One region of the Bradyrhizobium sp. HKCCYLRH3097 genome, then DNA from elsewhere that is predicted to be linked to it. Evidence: predicted binding sites of a transcription regulator. Region 1 holds the regulator's gene; each other region holds the start of a gene.

Region 1 (9,464 bases):
GGTCGGTGCGCTCGAAATCTTCGATCCGGCAGGCGCCGCCAGCGTGGCCCGTGGAGCGGGCCGGTTCGGGGTCGCGCACATGCTGAGCTCGGTGTCCGAGCCCGGGCTGGAGAAGACCGCCCAGGCCGCTCCCGACGCGCTGCGCATCTTCCAGCTCTATGTCCGCGGTGACGACGCCTTCGTCGAGGACTATGTGAGCCGCGCCATCGCCAACACATACACGGCGTTCTGCCTCACCGTCGACACCGCCCATTACAGCCGGCGCGAGCGCGACATCGCCAAGCGCTACGTGCGCGAAAGCCGGCTGCGCGCGACCGGCGGCGATCATCAGAAGGCGCTGAGCTGGCATACCGTCAAGCTGATCAAGGACAAGTTCAAGCTGCCGCTGATCATCAAGGGCATCGCGACCGCCGAGGACGCACAGATCGCCGTCGATCACGGCGTCGACTGGATCTACGTCTCGAACCATGGCGGCCGCCAGCTCGATCATGGCCGCGGCGCGATGCACGTGCTGCCGGAGATCGTCGCGGCGGTGAAGGGCCGGGCCAGGATCATGGTCGACGGCGGCTTCTGCCGCGGCACCGACATCGTCAAGGCGATTGCGGCCGGCGCCGATCTCGTCGGCATTGGCCGGCTGCAATGCTGGGCGCTGGCGGCCGCAGGCGAGGACGGCATCCTGCGCATGCTCGAGCTGCTGGAGGACGAGGTGATCCGCACGCTCGGCCTGCTCGGCGTCACCTCGTTCGCGGAGCTGAACGCGTCCTATCTGCATCCGGCGGCCGCCACCAACCTGCCCAGCGTGGTCAGCGCGTTTCCGCTGGTCGACATCGAGCCCTACCGTTATTGAGGAGGCGCCGCTTCCGTCCCACGCAAGGCATCGTCGACCCGCCCCATGCCCGCCTCCGCTCTCCGCCCCGGCGTCGCCGACGCGCTGCTGTTCGACCTCGGCCGCGTCGTCATCGACATCGATTTCGTCCAGGTGGTCTCGCGCTGGGCAGCGCATGCCGGCTGTCCGCCGGAGCGCATCGCCGCGCGCTTCGTGCGCGACGAGATCTATCACGGGCACGAGCGCGGCACCGTCTCCGATGCCGCGTTCTTCGCCAACCTGCGCCGGCAGCTCGGCATCGACATCACCGACGCGCAGTTTCTCGAGGGCTGGAACGCGATCTTCGTCGGCCCGATGCCGGGCATCGCCCCGCTGCTCGCACGCGCGGCTTCGAGACTGCCGCTCTATGCCTTCTCCAACACCAACCAGCCGCACATCGATCACTTCTCGCCGCGCTATGCCGACTTGCTCGGTCACTTTCGCGAGATCTTCCTGTCGTCGTCGATCGGCCTGCGAAAGCCGGATGCCGAGGCGTATGATCACGTCGTGCAGGCGATCGGCGTGCCGGCCGAGCGGATCGTTTTCTTCGACGATCTCGCTGAAAACATCGACGGCGCGCGGACGAGCGGGCTGCAGGCGGTGCTGGTGCGCTCGACGGCCGACATCGCCGCGGCGCTGGAGGCGCTCGGGATCTGATCGCGTCGCGCAAGGGTGCGTCATGGCCAGCGGCGTGACGTTCTGAAGGGCTGCGCTCGCAATGACGGTGCCCACTCCTGCAAAATTGTTCTCGCGGCACGATGTGCCCGAGCTTTGCTGCTCTCATTTCACCCTCCTCCAATCGGAGGGCGCAGGGAATGCCGGGCTGCAGGCCGCAACCCATGGCCCGCCTGCAGAAAAAAAGCAGGCGGCAGTCACCACAGGTCCAGCCGACATCCGGCATTCCCTGCGCGATGGTCTTCACGCTTATACGCGATCTCCCCGGTGCTCGGCTTGTTGGCCACCGTCGCCGACGGGATCATCAGTACCCGCCGGCTTGGCATCAGCGTCGGGATGCCAGGACCACGCGACTTCACGTCCGCGCCATGCCGTTCGTCCGCGCGCCATCAGAGCACGCTGCGACACGTCGCGGCCACCGCATCCCGCGCTCCACGTCCGTGACGATCGCGAAGCGCCCCTCCTGTCGAGCACGGGACCAAATCAGCATAGCAGCTTTTTCCGAAAAAGCGAATCCTAAATGCGACGGCCGGCAACGGCACCATCCGGCCCGTCTCCCGCGACGATCAACGCGCCGGCACGACGCGCTCGTCCAGAAATCCGATCACCGCGTCGAACGCCTGCCGTCGATTCCGCTCCATCAGGATCATGTGCGTGCCCTGCCCGATCTCGACCAGGCGCTTGTATGGCGCGCTCACCAGGCGAACGAACAGGTCGTGCGCCATCGCGAAGCGGACATCCACATCCCATTCCGCCGCGAGCACGAGAACCGGGCAGTCGATCGTGCTGGGATCGTAGATCGGCTGGTCCACGGTCCAATGCTCGCGCACGTCCTGCACCGCGCCCGAAGGCGCGCGGATCGCGCCGGGGTACGGCGAGTCCGGATCGGTCGCGAGCGTCGCCTCCGCCCAGGACTCGAACCAGCCGTCCGGAATCAGCTTGTCCCGCGCCTGCTCCGGAGCGGCGCCGCGCCACACAGCCTCGAACGCGCGCGGGCTGACGATCCGATAGGCGCCGAGCGGTCCGCCGGCGTCGATGCGCAGCGGCTCGCTGGACAGCCAGAGCGGCGTCACCAGGATCAGCTTCTCGAGCTTCGCGCTCGCCGCGCTCGCGAACATGCCCGCGACCGTGGCGCCCCAGGACATGCCGAGCACGTTGGCCCGCGGGACGTCGCGATGCCGGCAGATGAAGTCCACTGCCGCGCCGAAATCGTCCACGGCGGTCCGCGCATTGACCAATGGAGATCCCTCCTCGGCCGCCCGCGACATCTCTGGCGGCCGGCTGGAGCCGCCATAGCCGCGCGCATCGACGGCCCAGACGTCGTAGCCGGCCTGCGCCAGGACATCCATGAAGGAGGCGCCGCCGACCGCGACGTCGAACAGGCTGGCGGATGAAAAGGTGGCGCCGTGCATCATCACCAGCGTACGGTCGGCCGAGAACCGTTGCACGTCATGCCGGCGCTTGTTGATGAGCTGAAGCTGGACATCGGACACCGGCCCTTCGATCAGGCGGTGCTGGGAAACGATGCGCGAGGAGGACGTTGCGTTCTCGGTCATGGTCACCTCGGATCAGGCGAAGTGCCACGCGAACCGGTCGCCGTCGCGGCTGATCCGCCCGGCCGAGGACTCGGCGAAGTGGGTCGTGAACACGAGGGAGCCGATCTCGGCGGCATGGTTCATCGCCCATCGGCGTGAGGTCCGCGCCGCATCCGGGAATTCGCAATAGACCGAGTTCCAGTCCGGACGCGCGACCTGCAGCGGATGATGCATCACGTCGCCCCAGAACAGCGCGCGCTCGCCACGTGAGCTGAAGCTGATGCAGGCGTGATCGATGCTGTGACCGGGGCTCGGCAGAAAACGGAAGCCGTCGGCGACCTCGCTGCCATCCACCGCGATCTCGCGCGCGAGGCCGGCCTCGACGATCGGCAGCACGCTGTCTTCGTAGACCCCTGGCATCGGTGGATGCAGCATGGGGCCAAGCCCAGCTGCGTCCCTGATTGCGGCGTCCGAGCCGTTGCCGGCCGAGAGTGCGGCGACATAGGCGCGCTCGCGGCCTGAGAAGACGTGCTGGGCGTTGGGAAACACCGGCGTCCAACGGCCATCGACAAGCTGCGTATTCCAGCCCACGTGATCGGCGTGCAGATGCGTCATCAGGACGAGGTCGACATCGTCGGGGGTGACGCCGGCTGCCCGCAGCCGGTCCAGAAACGGCTCGTTCAGGCGATGCAGGACGGCCGCGTCGGGTCGCTCCTTGTCATTGCCGGTGGCGGTGTCGATCAGAACCACCCGCTCCGGCGTCCGCACCAGCCAGCTATGGATGCTCAGGCGCAACGATCCCGTGCGCGGATCGACTGATCCCGGCCCGAACCGGCCGCGTTCCCGGGCAATGCTGGCGGCGTCCACACCAGGAAACAGAAACTCCCCCTCGACCGCATCGAGGCCGATCTCGAAGATCCTCGTGATGGTGGCGTCTCCGACGCGATAGGTCGTGATGTCCTGCATGTCTGGCGGCCTCGATCCGAACGGTGGTCTTGTCTGGGCCGAGATCTAGGACTAGGTCATACATTCCTCAAATCGATCCAGCTCATGCAGTCCATCGATCACTTCGATCTTCGCTCCTTCGACCTCAATCTGCTGGTCGCATTCGACGCGCTGATGCAGGAGCGCAGCGTGACGCGCGCGGCGGCGCGCCTCAAGGTGGGGCAGCCGGCAATGAGCCATTCGCTGTCGACGCTTCGCGTGCTGCTGCAGGATGAGCTGTTCGTCCGCGTCGGCACGATCATGCAACCGACGCCGCGGGCGGCGGCGCTCGCCGGGCCGGTTCGGGCGGCGCTGGGGCAGATGCAGGCTGCGCTGCACGCCGCACCGGAGTTCGACCCGGCGACCGAGCAGCGCACCATCCGCTTGGGATTTTCGAGCGAGGTGGAGCTGCTGCTGATCCCCGAACTTGCGGCGCAGCTCCGTCGAACCGCGCCCGGCGTGCGGCTGCTCAGCCGGCCGACCGAGCGAAACGAGGTGCATCGGCTGCTCGACGATGGCGCCTTGGATGTTGCGGTCGGCTGCTTCGAGGCCGTGGCACAGCGGCACAGATCGCAATTCCTGTTCGAGCAGGCTCTGAGCTGCGTCTACAATCCAAAGCGCATCGCGATGAAAACGCCGATCAGCCTCGCCGACTATCTGTCGCTTCCGCACGCGCTGGTGACGCTGACCAACAGCCTGCAGGGCTGCCTGGAGGCGGCGCTGGATGAGATCGGCACCGAGCTCAACGTGGTCTCGGCCTCCTCGGAATTCCTCAGCGTGCTGGCGACGGTCGCCGCATCACCGGTGATCACGACGATACCGACCAGGATGGCGAAGCTCTACGGGCCGCGGTTTGGGCTGGCGCTCTGTCCCGCGCCGTTGAAGCTGCGGCTGCCGGCCGTCTCGATGGTCTGGCCGCTGCAGCTCGATCGTGATGCAGCATCGGTCTGGCTGCGGAACATGGTGGCGGACATCCTGCACACGACCGAGCGCGCCGCCTGTCGCGCGGCTGCGGGATAGCATTCAAAATGAACTCTCTGCATCACGTCTGCTCCGGCCGCGCGCGGCTCGCCGCCGAGGTTGCCGGCCAGGGAGACCCTGTCGTCTTCCTGCACGCCGCAGTGTTCGACCGCTCCATGTGGCGCGCGCAGATCGAGGGCGTCGCGGCAACGCATATGGCGATCGCCTATGACCGGCGCGGATTTGGTGAGACGGTCGCCTATGAGGAAGCTCATTCTCCGGTCGAGGACCTGCTCGCCGTCGTCGACGCGTTCGCGCCGGGGCGGCCGGCGACGCTGATTGCCTGCTCGCAAGGAGGCCGCATCGCGCTCGACTTCGCGCTTCGCCATCCGTCACGTATGGCATCGCTGGTGCTGATCGCACCTTCGATCAGCGGCGCGCCGGAGCCGGTCTATCCACCGGAGATCAAGGCGCTAACGGCGTCGTTGGCCGCTGCCGAGGCCGCACAGGATTGGGATCGGGTCAGCGCTATCAAGGCGCATCTGTGGGTCGACGGTCCCTTGCAGCGCGAGGGACGCATCTCCGGCGAGCCGCGCGAGACGTTCCTGAAGAAGAACGCCGCCGCACTCCGCGCGCCGCCAACCGGCGCGACTCTCGATATGGCACCAGCCTTCCCGCGCCTCGCGGAGATCGTCGCGCCATCGCTCGTCATCTGGGGGGACTTGGACTTTCCTCACATCCAGCAGCGAAGCAGGCTGCTCGCCGCAACAATGCCGAACGGGTCAGGACATGAGCTGGCCGGAACGGCGCACCTGCCGAGCCTGGACCGTCCGCAGGAGGTCACGCGGTTGATTGCAGACTTTCTCGCGCGATCGTGAGGCCGCGCCCCGGGCACGGCCCACAGCAGACGGTCGGAACGCAGGGAGCCGGCCTAGGCCCTTGGCCGCGCCGTGCGCGTTCGGTTAGAAGGCGATTCATTCGATCTGCCGTCTCCGTCCGAAGGAACTCCCATGGCCCTGATGCCGGTGTCTGATGCGTTGTCCGCCGTGCTCGCCGGCGCCGAGCCGCTGGCCGAGGAGCAGGTCGGGCTGGACGAAGCGTTTCACCGCATCCTGGCGCGGGACCTCGCGGCGCTGCGGACGCAGCCGCCCGAGGCGATGTCGGCGATGGACGGCTATGCCGTGCGCGCGGCGGACGCCGCCCAGGCCAAGGCGCGGCTGAAGGTCATCGGGGAGGTCGCGGCGGGGCGGCCGTTCGATCGCGTGGTTGGACCCGGCGAGGCGGCGCGGATCTTCACCGGTGGCGTTGTTCCGGAGGGCGCGGACGCGGTGGTGATCCAGGAGGACACGATCGCCGAAGATGGCCACGTCGTGATCACCGAGGCCGCGATCAAGGGCCGGCATATCCGGCCGGCGGGCGTCGACTTTCACCAGGGCATGGTGCTGCTGAAGTCCGGGCGCCGGCTCAGCGACCGCGACCTGTCGCTGGCGGCCAGCATGAATCATCCGGCGCTGCCGGTGCGGCGCCGGCCGAAGGTGGCGCTGCTCGCCACCGGCGACGAGCTGGTGATGCCGGGCTCGACGCCCGGCCCGGGCCAGATCGTCTATTCCAACGGCTACGCCTTGCGGGCGCTGGTGCGCAACGAGGGCGGGACCCCGATCGATCTCGGCATCGCCGCGGATACGATGGAGGCGACGATCGCCGGCATCCGCCGGGCCCGAGAGGCCAAGGCCGACATCTTGATCACGACCGGCGGCGCCTCGGTCGGCGATCACGACCTGGTCAAGCAGGCGCTCGAAGCCGAGGGCGTCGAGATGGCGTTCTGGAAGATCGCGATGCGGCCGGGCAAGCCGATGATGCACGGACGGCTCGGCGACATCAGGGTGATCGGACTGCCCGGCAATCCGGTGTCGTCCTATGTCTGCGCCCTCCTGTTCCTGGTGCCGCTGATTCGGCGGCTGCTCGGCCGCGACGAGGCCGTGATGCCGCGCGAGACCGCCCTGCTCGGCCGCGAGCTCGGGCCGAACGATTCGCGCGAGGACTATCTGCGGGCGCGGCTCGAAGAGCGCGCCGACGGCACGCTGATCGCCACCCCGGTGAGCCAGCAGGATTCGTCGCTGCTCGGCAATCTCGCGCTCTCGCAGGCTGTGGTGATCCGGCCGGCGTTTGCGCCGAAGGCGCCTGCCGGCAGCCCGTGCGAGATCCTGCGCCTGCCGAATTGAGCCGCTTCCCCGGTAAAGCCCGGTCTGTTCATCATATTTTTAGGATTGCGGAACACACATCGAACATATAGTGTCCGTTCATGATTTGTTTTTAGTATGTTGCGGGCGACGCGATGACGGTCCGACTCCAGGGCGCTCTCAGCCGGTTTGTGCGCGAGGCGCAGCTCTTGGACTCGGACGACAACAAACCGGGGACCAGGTCGAGATGCTGACGCGCAAACAGTACGAACTTCTGCGGTTCATCAACGAGCGGCTCAAGGAAGCCGGCGTGCCGCCGTCCTTCGACGAGATGAAGGATGCGCTCGATCTGCGCTCGAAGTCCGGCATTCATCGCCTGATCACGGCGCTCGAGGAGCGCGGCTTCATCCGCCGGCTGCCCAACCGCGCCCGCGCGATCGAGGTGATCAAGCTGCCCGAGCTGTCACAGGCCGCCAACAACCGCCGCGGCTTCACCCCATCGGTGATCGAGGGCAATCTCGGCAAGGTGCGCACCAGCACTCCCGCGCTGGACGATGGCGAGCGCCCCGTCGCAGTGCCGGTGATGGGCCGCATCGCCGCCGGTACTCCGATCGAGGCGCTACAGACGCGCAGCCACACCATCAGCGTGCCTGCCGACATGCTCGGCAACGGCGATCACTATGCGCTCGAGGTGCGCGGCGACTCCATGGTCGATGCCGGCATCCTCGACGGCGACATGGCGCTGATCCAACGCAACGAGACCGCCGACACCGGCGACATCGTGGTGGCGCTGATCGACGATGAGGAAGCGACGTTGAAGCGCTTCCGCCGCCGCGGCGCATCGATCGCGCTGGAGCCGGCCAACACCGCCTACGAGGTACGCATCCTGCCGCCGAACCGGGTGAAGATCCAAGGCAAGCTGGTCGGGCTGTACCGCAAGTACTGATCGCGAATGGGATCGGTCGATGGGCGGCGGGCGCACGCGCTTTCGCCGCCGATCGGAGGCTGCCCAGCAAAATACGTCACGCGCGAATGCACCTCATGATGTGCAGCGCGGCATGCTCAAACGCTTGTGATCGGCTGCGGGCACACGCGATGCAGATCAGCGCAGAATTGCCGCGAAGCGCGCGCTAACATCACCATCGATGTCCACTCTGATAGAGGCCTGCGCCTGTCCGGGGGGAGCGTGGGTCGGCTATCTCTCAACGAGGAGCGATCCGATGTGTGACTACAGCCTCCATGCGGTTGCGTCCCGTCCCGCCAAGGTCGGCGAGACGTTGATCTCGATGATCTTCCGTGGCACCGCCACCCGCGGCTTCGCGCTGGAGAGCGAGCCGACCGTCGCAGTCTGCATGCTGCCCGGCACCGAGTTGGCCTTCGCCGAGGACGTCCGCTACGACAGCCGCTGGCTCTGGACCCGGACGATCCGCGAGCGCGTCGCAAAGTTCAACAGCATCGAGACTCACATTCCCGATCGCCATCACGACGCGATCGAATTCGCCGATGGCCGCCACGTGCTGGTGACCCAGCTCTGCGAGGGCCAGCGCGTCACCGTGCTGCAATTGCCGGTCAGCAAGCAGCCGGCGGAGCGACGCCCGGACATCGCCGAGGACGTGCCGCCTTCGCAGGCCACACCGATTCGCCGCATCAGCATCACCTGAGGGGTCTCCGCATCGGCATTTCTCTCGGTCGTGAGCGAGCTTTCGACCGTGGGAGATTTGGGTTCTGCAAGCGCAAAGTCCTCTCGGGCGAACCTCACGCCCCGGCATCGCATCGGATAGGAACGACATCCCTCGGCCGCCATGATGTGCCGGGGGAGCCTGCTGCCGTGGTCAACAAGATCGATTGGAACAAGGCCGCCGGGATCACCGAGCCCGGCTGCAATATGCTTGTGTTCGGATGGCTGACAGTCACGGCTGACGACATCGCCATCTGGCAACGTTATCCGCGCGCTGCGTTCACGCTGGCCGAAAGCCCCTCGCTGTTCGATGGACTTGGCAACATGGACCCTGGCGACACAGAGTATCATCTCGGTACGTTCGAGCTGCCCGGCACTCAGTCTTCTTCGCCCTGCTCCGTCTCCGGCGGCGTCGCGTCCTGAGGCCGCACGGCCGGCGCGCGCGGCGTCAGCGTCGTGTCGAACTCGCCGGCCTCGGCGGGCGCCGGCCACCATGGGCGGTCAGTGCCGCCGGCGCGCGCCGGCGTGACGGCGAAGCTCCTGCCCTGCCGCACCAGCATCAAGGCGCCCTGCTGCCGCAGCCGCTC
Region 2 (9,464 bases), on a different contig from region 1:
GTTGCTCGGCGCCGTAGTGAACGTTGAACACGCCACCCTTGCGCGGCGTCTCCTGGGCGAAGGCGCGGAGTGGATTGACCACGTTCGCGGCGATGGCAGCGGAGGTCAGGAGGGCGGTCCGGCGGCTGATCTCGAAACGGCTCGAATTCATCAAGGTCTCCCGAAGGCCAAGCGGGACGCTGGCCGGTGGCGCAATCGGGGCGAAGATTACGCGGATCGCGGGTCCAAGTCATTTGCGAATTGCCATGCAGTTCTGCGGCATTCTCGGCCGGCCCATGCAGCCGGCGGCACCGTGGCATACATTGCTCGTATACGAACGAATGGGAGAAGATATTCGCCGACAGGGACTTGACTGAGGTGGGGATTGCCGGCTGCCACGAACAACCGGAGGCAACTCTGACGCGGCGCCAATAGACTACGCTATCTCAGATCGACGTCATGGGGCGCCTTCGATCGGCAGCCGCAGCTCGAACGCGACACCGTTGTCGCCCGGCCCCAGCGAGACCTCGCCGCCATGGCTTGCCATGATGGCGCGCACGATCGCCAGCCCCATGCCGGTACCGCCGCTGTCGCGCCGGGTCGTGAAGAAGGCATCGAAGATGCGGTCGCGGTTCTCCGGCGAGATCGGATCGCCGTCATTGCTGGCGATGACGATCAGCATCTCTTTGCTCTCCTCGGCCTCGAGGCGGATGCGCCGGGCGCCATGCCGGACGGCGTTGTCGACGAGATGCGTGAGCACGATCAGCACGGTCTCGTTCGGGAGCGCGGTGCTGCGCTCGACCGGGCCGGACGTCTCGATGACAGTCGAGGGGAAACGCACTCGCAGCGTGCCGACGGCCTCGGCTATGCTACCGGCCTCGACCGTCGACACCGTCTCCGCCCGTGCCAGCTCGCGCAAGCGTTGGGCCAGCGCCGCGAGGCGGTCGGCGTCGCCAAGGATGTTGGTGAGGAATTTCTCCTGCTCGGCGCGGGTCAGGGTCTCGGAAGGGCTGGCCAGAGAGTCGAGCAGCAGCTCGGCTGCGCCCTTGATCGAGGTCAGCGGCGATTTGAGCTCGTGCGTCAGATGCGCGGAAAAGCTCCTGATGTAGTTGGAGCGTTGCGCCAGTTGCTCGGCCATAGCGAAGAAGTGCTCGGCGAGCTCCGCGAAGTCGCGGGTGCCGTAATGGGCAAGCGGACGGAAACCCGCGGGATCGTTGCGTCCGATCCTGCCGGCGCGATCGACCAGCTCGCGCATCGGCCGTGTGATCGTGCGTGCCACGACGAGGCCGACCAGCAGCGTCGTGAGGACAATGGTGGAGCCGGCAGCGATGAACTTGCCGCGCTCCTGATAGAGATGCTCGAAGATGTTGCGGGGCGTGCGGGAGGTATAGATGACCCCGGCAACGTGATCGTCGACGATCACGGGCATGGCCGAGAACACATGGACGCCGACGCCGCGGCTGATCGAATAGATCGGTGGCGGGGCCTTGTCCGGAATGCGAATGCGGAGCGCGGCGCTGTAGCGTCCCTTCAGGGCGGCAGCCACCTCGTCGATATGAGCGAGTGATTTGCCCATTTCGTCGCGGCCGGCGATCACGACCCCCTGGGGGTCGAGCACGCGATACCCGGCCAAGGTGACCTTCTGCGTCTCCCTGACGATCGGCAGCAGCCGCGTGCCGATCGCGACGTAGGCCGGATCCGCAGGATGGACCGCGTCGCGGGCGTCCGGGCGGCGGACGAAAAGATCGTTGGCCAGAAGATCGAGCAGGGGGCGAATGGGCGTCACCTCGTCGGACGCATCCGGACGTGACTCGGGCGGGACCTCGGCGCCGAGCGGAACGCCGGTGGCAAGGCGCGCGGAAACCTCCTCGGCGAAGACCGCCGCGAGGACTCGGCTCTGCGCGATCAGTTCCGCCTGTGTCTGGCGGATCAGCTGGTTGTCATAGATGCGAAAGAAGAACAGCCCGACGAGCGGCAAGGTGCCGACCAGCGCCAGCACGCCAAAGACGATCTGTCCCAGCGACGGCCGCCATTTTGCCTTGGGCTTGGGCGCGATCATGGGGTGCCGCAGCGGCCGAGCCGGAAGCCCACGCCATGGACCGTCTCGATCGCGTCCTCGCAATGCGCGGCTGCGAGCTTCGCTCTGATGTTGCGGATGTGGCTGTCAATCGTTCGGTCGGAGACCTGAATGTTGAGCTGATAGGCGGCGGCCATGATCTGCTCGCGGCTGAACACGACCGCAGGACGCGTCATCAGCGTGCGCAGGATGCTGAACTCCAGCGCGGTGAGCGTCAGCGGCATGTCATCGAAACGGGCCAGGTGCTGCTGCGGGTCGAGCCGGAGCCGGCCATGGACGAGCTTCTCCGGCTCGGCCGAGCGATCACCTCCGCCGTTCGCGACCCGGCGGAGAATGACGTTGACGCGGGCGACCAGCTCGCGCGGACTGAACGGCTTTGTCACGTAGTCGTCGCCGCCGATCTCGAGCCCGAGAATGCGGTCGATCTCCTCGTCGCGGGCCGACAGGAACAGGATCGGCACTTGCGAGGTCCGGCGAATGCGCCGGCAGACCTCGAGGCCGTCGAACTCCGGCATGCCGACGTCGAGCACGATCAGGTCCGGACGGTCTTCGGTGACCCTGGCCAGCGCAGCGCGGCCGTCGGCGGCTTCCCTCACCGCCATGCCGGCCTTGCTCAAGGCCACGCGCAGGACTTCGCGGATATGCGGGTCATCGTCGACGATGAGGATTCGGGGAGACACGAGCTCTACTCCGCGGCGAGGCATCAGCTTGGTTTCTGCGACACAGGATGTGTATCGAGATAGCGCTGCAGGCGCCAGCCGCGAAAACTCCAGGATCGCCAGGACGCCATGCTGCTTTCCTGTTGCTCAAGGAGCCGATCACGGTCGCTGGCCAGCCCTCGGTCCGTCGGTCGCAACAGCATCGCCCGCTCGATGGCCGGCAGTGCCTCGGGCCCGAGCCAGACGAGATAGGAGCCGTCGACGAGAGGGCCGCTCTGTCCCGCCTCACGACTATGGGAGACATTGAAGTCTGCGATCGGCCGGTCGAAATTGATCAGCGCACAGCCGTAGATGGTCGCCGAGAGCACCAGCAGGTTCATACGGATGAGCCATGCGTTGGACTTGTCGAGAGCGATCCTGAGCACGATGAGGATCAGGCCGATCGCGACCAGGATCATCCATATCAGGGCCGCGATTCGCCAATAGGTCAGAGCATAAGTCTCGATATACATGTGAAGCCGTTGAATCGAGGACACGACCAGCATCACGTTCTGAGCCACCCAGAGATAGACCAGCGGCCGGACCAGTCGCGACTCGTTTGCCGTGGTCTCGGAGCGGACGGCGACGATGACGAAGGCAGCCGCGAGCAGCGCCGTGACGATCAAGGGGTAGGCGCCTCGGTGCGCATAGGTCGCATAGGTCATGCCGTCCGGAAGCGCAGCATGTCCCCACAGATATGCGCCGTCGAGCGCCGTCTGGAGGGCAAACAGGATGTTGAACAGGATCAGCGCCCGGATCACGGTTTCAGGGCCGAGCACGGTCGTCAGCATTGACGGCTGATCGGGCTCGCTTTCGATCGGCGGGCTCGAGGTCGTGGTCCGCTCGCGCCAGCGAAGGTTGACGAATGGCCAGACCATGGACAACGTCACGAGCCAGAAGATCGCGTGCCCCATCGTGAGTTGGGAGGCGACGCGCTCGGGACTGAGGACGGCGAACCACCGCTCAATGACCGGATTGGCTGCTGCGAACAGAGCCAAGAACACGCAGCCGAGTGCCAGCGGAATGCTCCAGACAACGAGAGTTCGCGTGATCATGTTCGCGCGCAGCGTCACGATCGCATCAGGTATCAGTCGAAACGGCCCGATCAGGAGCAACTGCCGCGCGGCGGTCAGCGGAAGCCGGAAGCCGCGCGCGGATCGGTTGGTCGCCAGCGTGATAGCCGACAGCGTCGTGAGCAGCAGGACAGGAAAAGAAAGCAGGTTCAGCTCCTCGATGGCGGGAGCCAGGCCGGCAACGAAGAGAACTGCAGCTCCGACCAGACGGTTTCGATCGGTCTTGGCAAGATTGGCGAGAATGCTCACTGCGGCGAGCGCGGCGAAAAACAGCGGGAATGCCAGGCCGATCGGCCGGCCGTTGTAGAGCAGCGTGTCGGCGAGGCCGACGAGACCGGCAGTGATGGCGAATTTGAGCCACATGGAATCGGGCGCGACGGGCGCAGCCGTCGGCTCGGCGAGAGTCGTCATGGAGGAATCCTTGGTTTGGGTCATCGTTCGGGCCGGGAGGCACAAGCCGATGAGCTAAGCATGACGCCTGCCCATGCAGCAGCTCACGAGGGGATCTGCAGCATTTCAGGATTTGTTTGCAGATTTCGTGCAGACGCGATTCCACATCTGGCGCGGGGGAAACGTGATTGTTACGCAATGGCCGTCTTTCCCCTGGGATGATCGGCTGCACACATGCTCGGACGTATCAGGACCGCGGTTCTCTGGATCCTTGCTCTGCTCTTCATTTTCGTCACGCTGAACAGCAACGAGCCCTATCTGGTTCGGCTGCGGGGCAGCGGCCACGCAGCCCTGCTCCTCATCGGGCTTGCCGTTCCGCTGCTGCTGATGCTCGGCGGTCGGTGGCGGCGGGGGCCCGCCGGACGCGCTCTGGTCGTAGCATGGTGCGTTCCGCTGATCATGCTGACGTCGACGCAGTTCATGTTTGCCTGGCGCAAGTACGAGACGTTCCGGACGCCCCCCGACGTGGCGCATCTGCTCGGCCGGCATTTCATCGTCGGTTACACGGCCGTCGATGACGCAGCCGCGTTGGCCCGACAGGGGTTGATCGCGGGCGTCTATGTGACACACCACAACATCCGCGGCCGGACCGAGCCTCAGCTGCGCGCCGAGATGGCGCGATTGCAGGACGCGCGCCGGAGTGCCGGGCTGCCGCCTCTGCTGGTTGCGGCGGATCAGGAGGGAGGCGCCGTCGCACACCTGTCTCCGACCCTGCCGAACATGCCCGGCCTCGCAACGCTGGCCGATCTGCCGGCCTCGCGGCGCGCGCAGGATGCGTTCGCGATGGGGCGCGCCCAGGGGGAGGCTCTCGCGGCTGCCGGCATCACCTTCAATTTGGCTCCGGTCGTCGACCTTCGCCCGAGCTGGACACGCAACCGACTGGACTTTCACACCTTGATCGGCCGCCGCGCGATCTCCAACGATCCCGCGGTGGTTGGCGACATTGCGCTCGGTTACGTCCGTGGCCTGGAAGCAAGCGGTGTCCGCGCGGCCGTCAAGCATTTCCCTGGTCTGGGGCGCGTCGCAGCCGATACGCATCATTTCTCGGCACAGCTCGGCACGCCGGCAGATGTCTTGGAACGGTCGGATTGGCGGCCGTTCCGACAGGTGCTGCAGGGCTCGCACGCGGCGATGATGGTCGGTCACGTGACGGTTGATGCGATCGATCCAGAGCGGCCTGCCTCGCATTCCAAAGCCGTGCTCGAGGGACTCATTCGCGGCCGCTGGAACTATCAGGGCGTGATCGTGACGGATGATCTCGTGATGGGGGCGATCTACGGCCGCGATCTCTGCAAAGCTGTCGTGGAGGCTCTCAACGGCGGCGCCGATCTGTTGCTGGTGGCCTATGACGGCACCCAGTTCCACCGCGCGCTCGCCTGCGCCAAGGAGGCTCTGGCGGAAGGACGCATCGACCTCGATGCAATCAGCAGGAGCGATGAGCGACTGAAGCGCTGGGCGCCGACGGTTGGCAAATCACAGCCGTCGAATGTGTCTACGGTTATGCAACAGCCTGGAGGCGTGCATCAGAAGATCGTGGACTGAATGGCAGCGAGCCCTCAGCGCGGGCCATTGCCGGTCCAGTTACGCCAAGCGACATTCGAGAGGCTTCGCAGGTCGGTCGCCAGCGGGCGTCGCGTCTGCTTGTCGTGCTGAGCGATGAGGTGCTCGGATTCGCGGATCTTGACCTGGAGTTCCGCAACCTGCCGCTTGGTCTGTTCAAGCGCCTTCGCATCGGCGCTCTCGCCCACCGTGAACCGCGCCGTCTCGATCTGTTTCAAGGTCGCGCGATTCTTTTTGAGCTGGGCGCGATGCCAGGCAACCTTGCTGTCACTGTCCGCAACCATGGTGGACTCCCGCGAAATGCCGCGGAGACTAAACGACCGATTTCTGATTCGCGACAGCTTCGGACCGGCATCGCCAACGTTGGAATACCGATCTGCCGGCCCATCGTCCTGGTGAGTCGAATATGTCCGGTTCAATCCAACCCTGCGGCGCGTCTCATCTCATCAATCAGTTCGGACGCTTCAGCCTTCGTCATCTCCGCTCGCGCGGGATCGGACCGGCCAGCCTGCTCGCTGAGCGTTCTCAAGTAGGAAGCTTGGGCATCCGTCATCGGATCGGCTCCGGACACCCAGTCCTCGGGATCTTTCTGCAGCTGTTCGGCCATGGGGATCTCCCGTTGTTGCCCGGCTTCAACGGGGAAGCTTGCAAAATGTTCCTATTTTGTTCTATTGTGCGATCCTACTCTTGCTCGGGTGCTTCATGCGCGATCTATGTGTGGTTCGAGCCGAAATCGACCGTATGCGTCTCCGGGTCGGGCGGCAGCGCCGTGAAATCGTGCAGCTACGGCGAGCTCGGGCCTCGACGGCGGCCGCCGAAGTGCTTTTGCACCACCTGCTGGAGACGCTTGACCGGCTGCGGCAACAGCGGGAGCGGCTCAAGCTGGAGGAAGCGAGCCGACTGCCTCGCAAGCAGCGCGGCGCCCGGCGCGCATGAGACGCTGGCGGTAAGGCCGAGCGATCCGCCGCTCGTCCGTAGTCCGATGATCAAGCCTGGAACCGACATGGCCGACGATCACCAGAGCCGCAAAGGCCAACCTGCGCCTGGTCACGAGGACGTCCGCATCTTCAATTTGGCCGGTGAGGAGAAAGATTGGTCGGTAGTCCGGCTCCCTCGATCAGCATCGGGCGTGTGAGCTTCGGGCAATACGATGTCCGGCGGCGCGGCGGTAAGCTCTTCCGGTGTGGCCTCGCATGATTTGATCTCGAAATTGTTGTCGAGGATTTTCTCGCCATGCGTGCCGAGCGTGATGAGATCGGCCTGTTCCGCGGCCTCCCAGACCTCGCGCTCGGTGCGAAACGGGCGGGTCATCTGTTCGTCATTCTCAAACAATGCGTAGGGCACGAGCGCCTCCAGATTGCGATCCGCCGATGCAGCGATGCCGTGCCGCTCGACGCCGCCCATCCATTCAAGGCACGGACGTCCAAACAAACGGCGCCATAGGCAGGCTGGTTCCACCCAGGCGAGCGCTGACTCGATCGACCAGTTGTGACGATCCGCCCGGCCTGCCAGGCGGAACATGGAGGCCAGCGCGAGGTTGCCGGCGGTGTCGAATGGCCAGGAGACTCCAATGGATATCAAGGGAAAGAAGATCGCGATCCTCGCAACCAACGGGTTCGAGCAATCCGAGCTCGAAGTGCCGCGCGATCGTCTCAAGCAGGCGGGCGCGACCGTCGAGATCATCTCGCTCGCGCCGGGCGAGATCAAGGGCTGGGATGAGAAGGACTGGGGACGGACCGTCAATGTCGACAAGACGTTGGACCAGGCGTCTGCTTCGGACTACGACGCCGTCGTGCTGCCGGGCGGTCAGATCAATCCGGATCTGCTGCGGCTCGAGCCGAAGGCGCTGCGGTTCATCAAGGAGATCTTTGAAGCCAAGAAGATCGTTGCGGCGGTCTGTCATGCGCCGTGGCTCCTGATCGAGACCGGAATTGCCAAGGGGCGAAAGATGACGTCCTACAAATCGATCAAGACGGACGTTGCCAATGCCGGCGCGCATTGGCAGGACGCGGAGGTCGTGGTCGATCAGGGCGTGATCACCTCGCGCAATCCCGGAGATCTGGAAGCCTTCAGCGCCAAGATCATCGAAGAGGTCAAGGAAGGCCGCCATCTCAAGCGCAGCGCGGCTTGATGCTGAGATCGGAAGCCGGGAGAAAACCCGGCTACCTCAGTGGGACGGGCCCAGCGCCCGAGGGGTCGAACGCTGGGCCGCAGTCCACACGGAGTGCCTCCAGCGAGATGGGGGAACGCCGCCAGAGGCATGGAAATGACTCGCGGCGGGCCGGGTCGTTCCCAATTCCTAGCGCGGACCTTCGCCCGCGGGATTTCGACGAAGCCTCGCAACGTTCAGTGAGGAATCGGAACTTCGCTGCTCATCCCGGGTTTGCCGCTTTTGAACAGGCCGCGGAGAGCGTCGTGAGCGAGAAAGCAAAAATCCAGGACTACAGGGCTCCGGCCGGCGGATGGGGGTCGGTGCACGCGGTCGCCAGCATCCTGACGCAGGAGGAGGTGACCCTGCTTGGCAGCGAGATCCTGCTGAAACAGAACAAGCCAGGCGGCTTCATGTGCGTCAGCTGCTCCTGGGCCAAGCCGGCAAAGCCGCACCCTTTCGAATTCTGCGAGAATGGCGCCAAGGCGACCGCGTGGGAAATCACCGGCAAGACAGTCGGACCGGGGTTCTTTGCTCGGCACAGTCTGACAGAATTGCGGTCCTGGTCGGATCATCAGCTCGAAGAGCAGGGGCGTCTTGCTCATCCCATGCGCTATGACGCTGCGGCGGATCGCTATGTTGCCGTGAGCTGGGACGAGGCCCTTCGCGACATCGGGGCAGAGTTGAACAGGCTCGATCCACGCTCGGTCGTCATGTACACGTCGGGCCGAGCCTCGCTCGAGACGAGCTACATGTATCAGCTTTTCGGCCGCATGTACGGCACCAACAATTTTCCCGACAGCTCCAACATGTGCCACGAGTCGACGTCGGTGGCGCTGCCGGAGGTGATCGGTGTGCCCGTCGGCACGGTGCTGCTGGAGGATTTCGACAAAGCGGATTGCATATTCTTCTTCGGCCAGAACACGACGACAAACTCGCCGCGCATGCTGCATCCGTTGCAGCGGGCGGCGCAACGCGGCGTACCCATCATCACCTTCAACCCGCTGCGTGAGCGGGGACTGGAGCGCTTCACTGATCCGCAGAACCCGATTCAGATGGTGCTCACCGGTGGGACGCGGATTAGCACGCAATACCATCAGTTGCGCGTCGGCGGAGACGGGGCGGCGCTGCTCGGGTTGTGCAAGGCGGTCATTGAGGCGGATGACGCGGCGGTCGCCACGAAGGGCCCGCGTGTGCTCGATGTCGCCTTCATCGAGCAGCACACGTCCGGCTTCGCGGCTTTTGCGACCTTCTGCCGGCAGGCGTCGTGGAGCGATATTGAGCGCTCCTCCGGCCTCGAACGTGCCGCTCTTCTGGAGGCTGCCAAGGTCTACGCAGCCTCTCACGCCGTGATCGCCAATTATGGGATGGGAATTACCCAGCATCGGCATGGCGTCGAAACCGCCAAGATGATTGTCAACCTGCTGCTGTTACGCGGCAACATCGGAAAGCCGGGGGCCGGCATCTCGCCGGTTCGT
Region 3 (9,464 bases), on a different contig from region 1:
CAGCGAGCCGACCGCGATGGGCTGGAATCTGAGCTACCGATTCCACCAGCCCGATCTCGAAAACGTGCTCAACAAGGGACTCGAGCGCTGGCCTCATGTCGAGCTGCGCACGCGCTGTGATGTCTTCGCACTCGAGCAGGACCGCGAGGGGGCGCGCGTTCGCTATGAGGACCTCGGCACCGGCCGGCTGGTCGACATCTCCTGCGCCTATGTCATCGGCTGCGACGGTGCACGTTCGCTGGTGCGCCGCTTCATCGGCTCGGCGCTGGACGATCTCGGCTTTCACGAGCGCTGGCTCGTCTGCGACGTGCTGCTGAGCGAGGCGCGGCCCGATCTCGGCGATTTCAGCGTCCAGCACTGCAACCCGCAGCGTCCCGCAACCTATATTCGCGGCACCGGCAACCGGCGCCGGTGGGAGATCACGGTTCATCCCGACGAGGACGCGGTCGACATCACCCAGCCGGCGCGCGTGTGGGAGCTGCTCTCGCCCTGGCTCCGGCCCACAGAGGCCGAGATCGAACGCGCCGCCGTCTACACATTCCACTCCGCGGTCGCCCAGCAATGGCGCGGTGGACGGTTCCTGCTCGCAGGCGATTCCGCGCATCAGACCCCGCCTTTCCTCGGTCAGGGCATGTGTGCCGGCATTCGCGACGCAGCCAACCTCGCATGGAAGCTGGCTCATGTGATTGCCGGGAAGGCAACGCCTGATCTTCTCGACACCTATCAGAGCGAGCGCGCGCCGCATGTGCGCGAATTCATCGAGCTCGCGATCCGGCTGGGTGGGCTCATCAACACCAAGGCGGTCGAGGCGGCGCTTGCGACCGGCACGGCACAGGGCGACGGCCAGCTCAAGCTCGACGTGCAGAAGCCAGTGCTCGGCCCGGGCCTTGCCTGCGGCGAACGCAGCATGACGGGAAAGCTGGCGCCGCAATTCCGCAGCCGTGATCACGGTCGCAGCGACGACCGCGTCGGCTATCGCTTCGCGCTGCTATGCCGGTCCGGTCTCGGGACCGCAATGATCGAGCAGCATCATGCCCGCCTGACGGCGGCTGACGTCGCCGTCATTTGCGGCGAGGAAGCTGGCGGCCTCGACGGCTGGCTCGATCAGCACGGCTTCGACGCCGTGCTGATGCGCCCCGACCGCTACATCCTGGGTGCTGTCCGCACGGGCGAAGATCCCGCGGCGCTGTTGTCAGGCCTCGCCTTCCTCGCACCGCCGCCGAGCGCGGCCTGAGCGTTTCCGTTCTTTTTGAGAGGGTTCACGTATGAAGCTGGTTTCCTTTGTGATCGACGGGCGTCCCGGATACGGCGCCGTGAAGGGAGACGGTGTCGTCGACCTCTGCCGGCGGCTCCCGGCGAAGAGCCTGCGCGCGCTGCTCGAGGCGGATGCGCTTCGCGACGCCGCCGCGCTGCTCACCTCCGAACAGCCCGACTATCCGCTCGATGCGATCACCTTCGCGCCCGTCATCCCCGATCCCGGCAAGATCATCTGCGTCGGCCTGAACTATCGCGACCACGTCGCCGAGACCGGACGAACGGTCACCGAGAAGCCCGCGCTGTTCGCGCGCTTTCCGACCAGCCAGGTCGGACATCTGCAGCCGATCGTTCGCCCTGGTGTCTCCGATCATTTCGACTACGAGGGCGAACTCGCGCTCGTGATCGGGAAAGCCGGCCGGCATGTCCGGCGCGAGGACGCGCTCACACACATCGCCGGCTATTCCTGCTACAATGAAGGCAGCATCCGCGACTGGCAACGCCACACGTCGCAATTCCTGTCGGGCAAGACCTTCGACCAGTCCGGCGCATTTGGCCCCTGGCTGGTCACCGCCGACGAAATTCCCGACCCGTCCAAGCTGACGCTGCAGACCCGCCTCAATGGCGAGACCGTGCAGCAGACCACCACGGATCTCCTCATCACCGACGTGCCCGATCTGATCGTCTATTGCTCGACGATCATGACCTTGCTGCCCGGGGACGTGATCGTCACCGGCACGCCGGGAGGCGTCGGCCTCAAGCGCACCCCGCCTCTGTTCATGAAGCCCGGCGATACGGTCGAGGTCGACATCTCGGGCATCGGCGTGCTGCGCAATCCCGTGACTGCCGAACTGGAAGCCTGACGTTTCCGCCTCGCGGAGAACCGCGAGGCGCACCAATCAAACACGACAAAAAGCAAAATCTTCAAATCCGGGGAGGATCATCATGTCGCGCTGTCTCAGATCCAGCATCGCTGGCCTGCTACTGCTTGCAGGCTCATCCGCGCAGGCCGAAATCAAGGGGGGTGCCATCCGTATCGGTGTGCTCACCGACATGACCGGCATCTTCGCGACCGCGATGGGGCCCGGCTCCGTGGAAGCGGCCCGGATGGCCGCTGAGGAGTTCGGTGGCAAGATCAACGGCAGGCCGATCGAGATCCTTCAGGCCGATCATCAGAACAAGCCGGATATCGCGGTCGCGATCGCCCGGCGCTGGTTCGAGCAGGACGGTGTGCAGGCGATCGCCGACGGCGGCAGCTCCGGCGCGGCCCTCGGCGTCCAGGAGCTGGTGCGCAGCAACGGCAAGATCTTTCTCATCTCCGGGGCCGGCGCCAATCAGCTCACCGACGAGGCCTGCGCCCCGACCTCGGTGCAATGGACGCACGACGCCTATTCGACCGCGACAGCCGTCGTGTCGGGCATCATGCAGACCAGCAAGGAGCCGTGGTTCTTCATCACCGGCGACTACGCGTTCGGCCATTCGGTCGAGGCGACCGCGCGCGCCCGCATCGCCGAGCTCGGCGGCACGGTCGCCGGCAGCGTCAAGGCGCAGCTCGGCACGCCGGATTACGGCTCGTTCCTGCTGCAGGCCCAGGCCTCCGGCGCCAAGATCCTGGCGCTCAACGTCGCCGGCGACAATGCCACGGCCATCAAGCAGGCCGAGGAATTCGGGCTTGCGGCCCAGGGCATGAAGATCGTGCCAATGTCGTTCCAGAACGTCGACATCGAGGCCATCGGCCTCAAGGCGACGCAGGGCGATCTCATCGTCACCAGCTTCTTCGAGGATGCCTCTTCCGCCGCGCGCCGCTTCTCCGACGCGTTCTACGCGCGCCGGAAGGCGATGCCGTCACAGATCCAGGCCGGGGTCTATTCGGCCGTGCGGCACTATCTGCAGGCGGTGAAGGATGCCGACAGCGACGACGGCGCAACGGTGATGGCCCGGATGAAGGCCACGCCGGTCTCGGATGCCTATGCGGACCACGGCCAGATCCGCGACGACCAGCGCATGGTGCACGACCTGTATCTGGTCCAGGTCAAGACCCCCGCCGAATCGAAGCGCCCCTGGGACTTCGTCAAGCTGGTGACGAAGATCGCCCCCGATCAGGCGTTTCGCCCGCTCGACCGCAGCAAGTGCAGCCTGGTCGGCAAGTGAGCACATGAGCGACCAAGCATGATTCCGGACGATCAGCGCGCCGTCATCATCACCGCCGCGGGCGGCCCGGAGGTCCTGTCGGAGCGACAGGACTGGCCGGTCCCGCGCCTCGGACCAGACGATGTGCTGATCGAGGTCGCAGCCGCCGGCATCAACCGTCATGACTGCAACCAGCGCGCTGCCGGGCCGTCGCGGGAGCCCAATCCCATACCGGGATTGGAAGCCTCGGGGCGCATCGTGGCCTGCGGCGCCAACGTTTCCCCGGAACGGCTGGGTAGAGCGGTGATCGCACTGACCGACGGCGGTTCATACGCGCAATACGTTGCCACCGATCAGCATCTTGCACTGGACTTGCCGAGCGGCCTCGACTTGATCCAGGGCGCCGGCCTGCCCGAAGCGCTGTTCACGACCTGGTTCAATTTCTTCGAGCTGATGCGCATGATGCCCGGCGAGACGGCCCTGATTCATGGCGGAAGCAGCGGCGTCGGCACGATCGCGATCCAGCTCCTGCGCGCGCTGGGTCATCCCGTCATGGCCACCGCCGGCACCGCAGAGAAGCGCGCCCTGGCACTCGGGCTCGGCTGCAGCGCCGTGTTCGACTATGCCGATCCCGATCTCGCCGAGCAGATCCGCGCGGCGACGGGGACGCGCGGGGTCGACTGCATCCTCGACACCTCCGCCGGCGCTCACATCGCACAGGACCTTGCGGCGCTCGCGATGGGCGGGCGGATCGCCCTGCTCTCGGCCGGACATGGCAAGGAGCTGGCGGTGCCGCTGCGCAGCCTGATGGCGCGCCGGGCCAGCATCACCGGCGCATTCCTGCGGTCGACGTCACTCGATATCAAACTCCGCCTCGCAAGCGAGCTGCGGCAACGCATCTCGCCCCTGCTCGGAACGGCCATTCGGCCGCTCATCGACAGCACCTATCGCCTGTCCGAGGCAGCCGATGCGCACGAGCGCATGGAGACGGGCCGACACATCGGGAAGATCGTGCTTCGCGTCCGCGGATGAACGCCAACCCACGTCTCTGCGCCCGCCACACGCAACGAGCGCCCGCCTACTGCTTCACGCCCGGGATCAGCGCCTTCAGCTTGGCCATGTCCTTGATGTTCATCTTCATGCCGCCAGGCATCACGATGTCGCCGGGCTTCTGGTCGGGCTTGCAGGCGCCGAGCCATCTGGCCTCGATCGTCATCGCGGTGTCCTTCACCCCGGTGCCGGCGGCGCCGCCCGTGACGCGCGACATCGTCTTCACCGTATAGGCCGAGTTGAAGTCGCCGGTGATGTCGGCATGCGACGTCGTATTGATGCCGCCGAAATTGCAGACCGAATCGGAGACGTAGCCGGTCGCGGTCTTCTGGATGTCCTGCTTGGAGCAGACCTGCTGCGCCATCGGCGAGGCGAAGTTGTTCATCTCCTTGTCGGTGGCCGCGTCGGTGCAGTGCTGCATCGTCGCCTCCGGCAGCTGACCGCCGGATCTGATCATCTTCAGCTCCCACAGGCCGGCCTTGCGCACCGGCAGGTCGACGGCCCGTGCCTCATGGCTCGCGGTCACGCCCAGGAGGCAGCAGGCCAACAGCCCAATTGCGATGCGTGTGCAGGTCATATGCCCCGTTCCGGCTCGTTGATCGATGCCGGAGCGAATGCCGCAGAAAAATGGCAATTGGGAGAACGGCAGTTGATGGAAGGTCAGTACAGCGTCCGCAGCGGCCGCTGCGCCGAGCCATAGGGCACCCAGCGGCAGGCGAACGAAACGTAGCCACCGTAACGCGCATCGACGGCGCGGAACTTCGCGACCTTGCCGTAGGAGGCGCAATGATCGACCGCGAGCTGGCGCGCATCCGTGGTCTGGGCCAGCTGGAAGGCGATGATGCCGCCGGTGTCGTTGCCCTTGAAGGGCGGCACCACGTCGGCCTGGGCGGACGCGGCAACCAGCACCATCCCAGCAGCCACGAGGCCTGCAGTCTTCACGAATCCGGCCATCAGCGTCCGCATTGCATTCTCCTCGATCTGGCCTGCCATCCTAAAGGTCCTGTCCGGTCAAGAAAAGAACACCGGCCTCGCGTTAACAGGACTAATCGTGGAGTGTTGCCGCGTTGCACTTGACCTCCTGTGGCCGCCGCGGCACGGTCCACGCTCCCGGATCAGCCTTGCGGACGGCCCATGCGCGACTTCAGCTCACCTTTCAAGATGTTCGGCGCCACCTGTGGCGCGCTGCTTGCCGCCATCGTCGCCACCGCCCCGGCTCAGGCCGCCAACCCTCTCGAGATGAACTTCTGGCTGTCCGGCCCGAAGTATGAAGGCCGGGTCGCGCCTTGCGAGGCGGCCATTCCGACCATCGTCTCGCGGTTCCAGGACAAGGAGAGCACCTTCTGGAATTCCTCGCTGACGATCACCGGCGTCGCCAATGTCCGTGAGATCGCCTTCCGCCCATGGCAGTCCGACAATATTCCGCGCCGTTTCTGCACCGGCAGCGTGATGATCAGCGACGGCAAAGCGCGCACCGTCAACTTCTCGATCATCGAGGATGGCGGCTTTGCTGGCTATGACCAGGGCGTCGAGTTCTGCGTCGTCGGCCTCGATCGCAACTGGGCCTTCAATCCGGCCTGCCGCGCCGCCAAGCCCTGATTCGCCTTTCCCGGCGCCTGCTTTGCGCCCAGGCATCGACGACGAATGGCTGCCATCTGGCGGCCATTTTTGTTCTTGAAATGTTCCCGCGCACTGGTAGGCTCCTGGCATTGTCCGGGGAGTTCGCCATGTTCGATTGCCTGCGCCGACCTGCCGTCCTTGTGTCCAGAACGATCGCCTGCACCGCCCTGCTGCTCGGCGCCCTCGCCGTCGCACCGGCCGAGGCCCAGGACCGCCGCCAGAACACGCCGGGCGCGTTCGACTTCTACGTTCTCTCGCTATCGTGGTCGCCCTCGTTCTGTGCCGAGGCCGAGGAGCGCGGCGACCGCGGCAGCCGGTCCCAACAGTGCGGCGGCCGGCCCTACTCGTTCGTCGTGCACGGGCTGTGGCCGCAATACGAGAACGGCTACCCCGAATATTGCGAGCAGCCGGCGCCGCGCCTGCCGCGCAACATCATGACCTCGATGCTCGATCTGATGCCGGCGCCCGGCCTGATCTACAACGAGTGGGACAAGCACGGCACCTGCGCCGGCGTGTCCGCGAAGGCCTATTTCGAAGCCATCCGCAAGGCCCGCGCCGCCATCAAGATCCCGCCGGAATTCCTCGATCTCGCGCAGACCAAGACGGTGGCGCCGGCGGCGGTCGAGGAGGCATTCATCAAGGCCAACCCCAAGCTCACGACATCGGGCATTGCCGTCACCTGCAATCGCACCAGGCTGAGCGAGGTCCGGATCTGTCTGTCGAAGGATCTGGAATTTCGCAACTGCGACGAGATCGACCGCCAGGCCTGCCGGCGCGACGAGGTCAACATGCCGCCGGTGCGCGGCGGCTAGCGACTGCGAATCGGGCGACCGCAGCGCGTCGGCCTGCGGCGCCGCTCGGCGCGGCCGCTGATCCGTTGCTCTCCTGAGTGCATCCGGCCTGAGTGCATCCGGCGCATCGACGGGGTACCCTTTTGACGCGGAACGGCGTAACCCGGGCGGCATGAACTACCGACACGCCTTCCACGCCGGCGGCTTCGCCGACGTCATCAAGCACATCGTGCTGACGCGCATCCTGGTCTACCTCCAGGAGAAGCCCGCTGCGTTCCGGGTGATCGACACCCACGCCGGCGCCGGCCTGTACGATCTCACCGGCGACGAGGCCATCCGCAGTGGCGAGTTCCTCACCGGCGTCGCTCGCGTGCTGCAGGCGCGCTTCTCCGAGCAGGCCTATGCACTCTTGTCGCCCTATCTCGATATCATCAGATCGTTCAATCCGAAGGCCGAGCTCATCGCCTATCCCGGCTCTCCGCTGATCGCGCGCGCGCTGCTGCGGCCGCAGGACCGCATGACCCTGTGCGAGCTCGCGCCGATCCCCCGCAAGCAGCTGATCGATCAGTTGCGCCGCGACACCCAGGCCCGCGTCGTCGATCTCGACGGCTGGGTCGCCCTGCCCGCCTTCGTGCCGCCGAACGAGCGCCGGGGCGTGGTGCTGATCGATCCGGCGTTCGAGGCGAAGGATGAGTTCGAGCGGCTCGCCGATCGCTTCGCCGCGGCCTTCGCGAAGTGGACCACCGGTATCTACGTGCTGTGGTATCCCGCCAAGAGCCGGCGTGCGACGGAAGAGCTGAGCGATCGTGTCGCGGCGCTCGCAGCCGCGGCCAAGCCGCCGGGCAAGGTGCTGCGGATTGAGTTCAGTGTTGCGCCGCAGATCGAAGGCGAGGCCCTGACCTCGACCGGGCTGCTGATCGTCAACCCGCCCTGGACATTACATGACGAGCTGAAGCTCATCCTACAGGAACTGCAGAAGCCCCTCGGCCAGGGCGGCGCGGCGCGCTTCCGACTCGAATTCCCCAAAGCTTGAAACGGCGACTGGTCGAAAAGCCGTAGTCAATCGGCACGGAACCGTATTATTGTGTCCGATTGTAAGACTGGCTTTACGTTCCGCTTCCGCGAATGGTTGCGGCGGGGTGATCAAGGCCTAACAAGATCCGGCGATCCGGCGCGGCGAGCGCTGGGCGTTAAGGTGGCCAACGCTTTCCGATCAAAGTGATGTCCGGTCGGACGCTGCGCAGGGCGCGCAGTGGAGGAAGCATTGCGGGGGAGGAGTTTCCCGATGGCCATGACTGGGACGGTCAAGTTCTTCAACGGTGAACGCGGCTACGGCTTCATCAAGCCGGACGACGGTGGACGCGACGTGTTCGTGCACATCACGGCGGTGGAGCGCGCGGGCCTGAAGGACCTGACCGAAGGACAGCGGATCAGCTTCGAGGTCGAGCCGGACAAGAAGGGCAAGGGCCCGAAAGCGGTCAACTTGGTGCTGTCGTCTTAGGGCGAGCCCGCCTGGCGGTGGTTCACGCGCCGGCATGATTGCAGCCGGGCGCGCCTCGACGCCACCCCTTCGTTGGTTTGGAAGCTGTCGGCAGCGCCTGCTCGCGTGCACAGCATTGCCGGCTCGTACGTGCAGGCCGCGCGCAATGATGCGCGCCTGCCAGATTGCACAGAGCGCTCCGACAAAAAAAATCCCGGCCGCGCGAGCGGCCGGGAGGTTGTCGTTGGACGTTTCTTCTTCCTATTCCCTCGTTGCCATCAGAAGTGGAAGTTGATGCCTGCGCGCACAATTCCAAACCGATAGTCGTTCTTCGCCCCCGTGATCACGAAATTGCTGCTGTCGAGATCGACGTAGAGATACTCGATCTTGGCGGTCCAGTTCTGTGCCAGACCGAACTCGGTGCCGGCACCGAGCGTCCAGCCGACCGTGGTGTGCGATTCCGAAAGACCGAAGGTCTCGGCGCGCAGGCCGCCAAAGGCGAGGCCGCCGGTGCCGTAGAACAGGATGTTGTTGAAGGCGTAGCCGGCGCGGCCGCGCAATGTGCCGAACCACGGGTTCGAGAACTTCCACGGCGCGAAGGTGTCGTTGGCGCCGGTCAGGTTGATGTCGCCCTCGGCGCCGAACACCCACGGGCCGTTCTGCCAATTGTAACCCGCGGTCACGCCGCCGGTGAGACCGGACGGCTTGGTCGGGTTGTTGCCCACGGTGCCCCATTCATAGCCCAGCGTGCCGCCGAGATAGGGCCCGGCCCAGCTGTAGGCGTTGAGGGGCTGGTTCACGGTATAGGGCGCGCCGCGCCCGTAGCCGAGATCCGCCGCCTGGGCCGAGACCGATCCGAGAGCCGCCGCGCCCAAGCCCGCCGCGGCGGCAGCACCGACCAAGAACCTGTTCATCGCTCACTCCACGCCACTCGCCGTCACCCGCCGGAGCCTGCGCCGCGCGACTGTGGTGCGCGGGCCGGCGTGGTTACGGAACTCTCGCTTCTTTCGTGAGCATTTATCGAGAGTTTTAGGTTAAGCCGTTGTTAAGCCGGGTTACCCGGCCATTAACGTGCTTAACGAAGCGTTACCGCCCTGCCCTGTGCATGGCGCCATCGCAAGCTGGCGAGACGGCGCGGC

Evidence for each region. Region 1 encodes LexA, which represses DNA repair genes until DNA is damaged. Its sites were predicted from a motif close to TGTTCNNNNTGTGTTCNG; they were not measured.
Region 2: the regulator LexA is predicted to act here: its motif matches at 6,491-6,508, upstream of ACQR0U_RS05975 (DUF3072 domain-containing protein).
Region 3: the regulator LexA is predicted to act here: its motif matches at 6,104-6,121, upstream of ACQR0U_RS10955 (ribonuclease T2 family protein).

Annotation. Positions count from the first base shown of each region.
Region 1 is NZ_JBNPTX010000012.1:133,535-142,998, reverse strand. It holds gene ACQR0U_RS25780 (alpha-hydroxy acid oxidase) at 1-847, shown strand, start outside; gene ACQR0U_RS25775 (HAD family hydrolase) at 893-1,522, shown strand; gene ACQR0U_RS25770 (alpha/beta hydrolase) at 2,107-3,096, opposite strand; gene ACQR0U_RS25765 (MBL fold metallo-hydrolase) at 3,109-4,041, opposite strand; gene ACQR0U_RS25760 (LysR family transcriptional regulator) at 4,126-5,079, shown strand; gene ACQR0U_RS25755 (alpha/beta fold hydrolase) at 5,088-5,897, shown strand; gene ACQR0U_RS25750 (molybdopterin molybdotransferase MoeA) at 6,030-7,241, shown strand; gene lexA (transcriptional repressor LexA) at 7,447-8,145, shown strand; gene ACQR0U_RS25740 (hypothetical protein) at 8,420-8,860, shown strand; gene ACQR0U_RS25735 (hypothetical protein) at 9,028-9,300, shown strand; gene ACQR0U_RS25730 (ComEC/Rec2 family competence protein) at 9,255-9,464, opposite strand, start outside.
Region 2 is NZ_JBNPTX010000002.1:62,198-71,661, forward strand. It holds gene ACQR0U_RS05945 (ABC transporter substrate-binding protein) at 1-151, opposite strand, end outside; gene ACQR0U_RS05950 (HAMP domain-containing sensor histidine kinase) at 437-2,038, opposite strand; gene ACQR0U_RS05955 (response regulator transcription factor) at 2,035-2,736, opposite strand; gene ACQR0U_RS05960 (DUF4153 domain-containing protein) at 2,760-4,238, opposite strand; gene ACQR0U_RS05965 (glycoside hydrolase family 3 N-terminal domain-containing protein) at 4,452-5,819, shown strand; gene ACQR0U_RS05970 (hypothetical protein) at 5,834-6,121, opposite strand; gene ACQR0U_RS05975 (DUF3072 domain-containing protein) at 6,253-6,444, opposite strand; gene ACQR0U_RS05980 (hypothetical protein) at 6,885-7,418, opposite strand; gene ACQR0U_RS05985 (type 1 glutamine amidotransferase domain-containing protein) at 7,408-7,968, shown strand; gene ACQR0U_RS05990 (FdhF/YdeP family oxidoreductase) at 8,253-9,464, shown strand, end outside.
Region 3 is NZ_JBNPTX010000003.1:423,185-432,648, forward strand. It holds gene ACQR0U_RS10920 (bifunctional 3-(3-hydroxy-phenyl)propionate/3-hydroxycinnamic acid hydroxylase) at 1-1,234, shown strand, start outside; gene ACQR0U_RS10925 (fumarylacetoacetate hydrolase family protein) at 1,266-2,117, shown strand; gene ACQR0U_RS10930 (ABC transporter substrate-binding protein) at 2,200-3,405, shown strand; gene ACQR0U_RS10935 (NAD(P)H-quinone oxidoreductase) at 3,424-4,416, shown strand; gene ACQR0U_RS10940 (DUF3617 domain-containing protein) at 4,463-5,011, opposite strand; gene ACQR0U_RS10945 (hypothetical protein) at 5,095-5,400, opposite strand; gene ACQR0U_RS10950 (hypothetical protein) at 5,569-6,033, shown strand; gene ACQR0U_RS10955 (ribonuclease T2 family protein) at 6,162-6,866, shown strand; gene ACQR0U_RS10960 (23S rRNA (adenine(2030)-N(6))-methyltransferase RlmJ) at 7,018-7,878, shown strand; gene ACQR0U_RS10965 (cold-shock protein) at 8,131-8,346, shown strand; gene ACQR0U_RS10970 (outer membrane protein) at 8,604-9,239, opposite strand.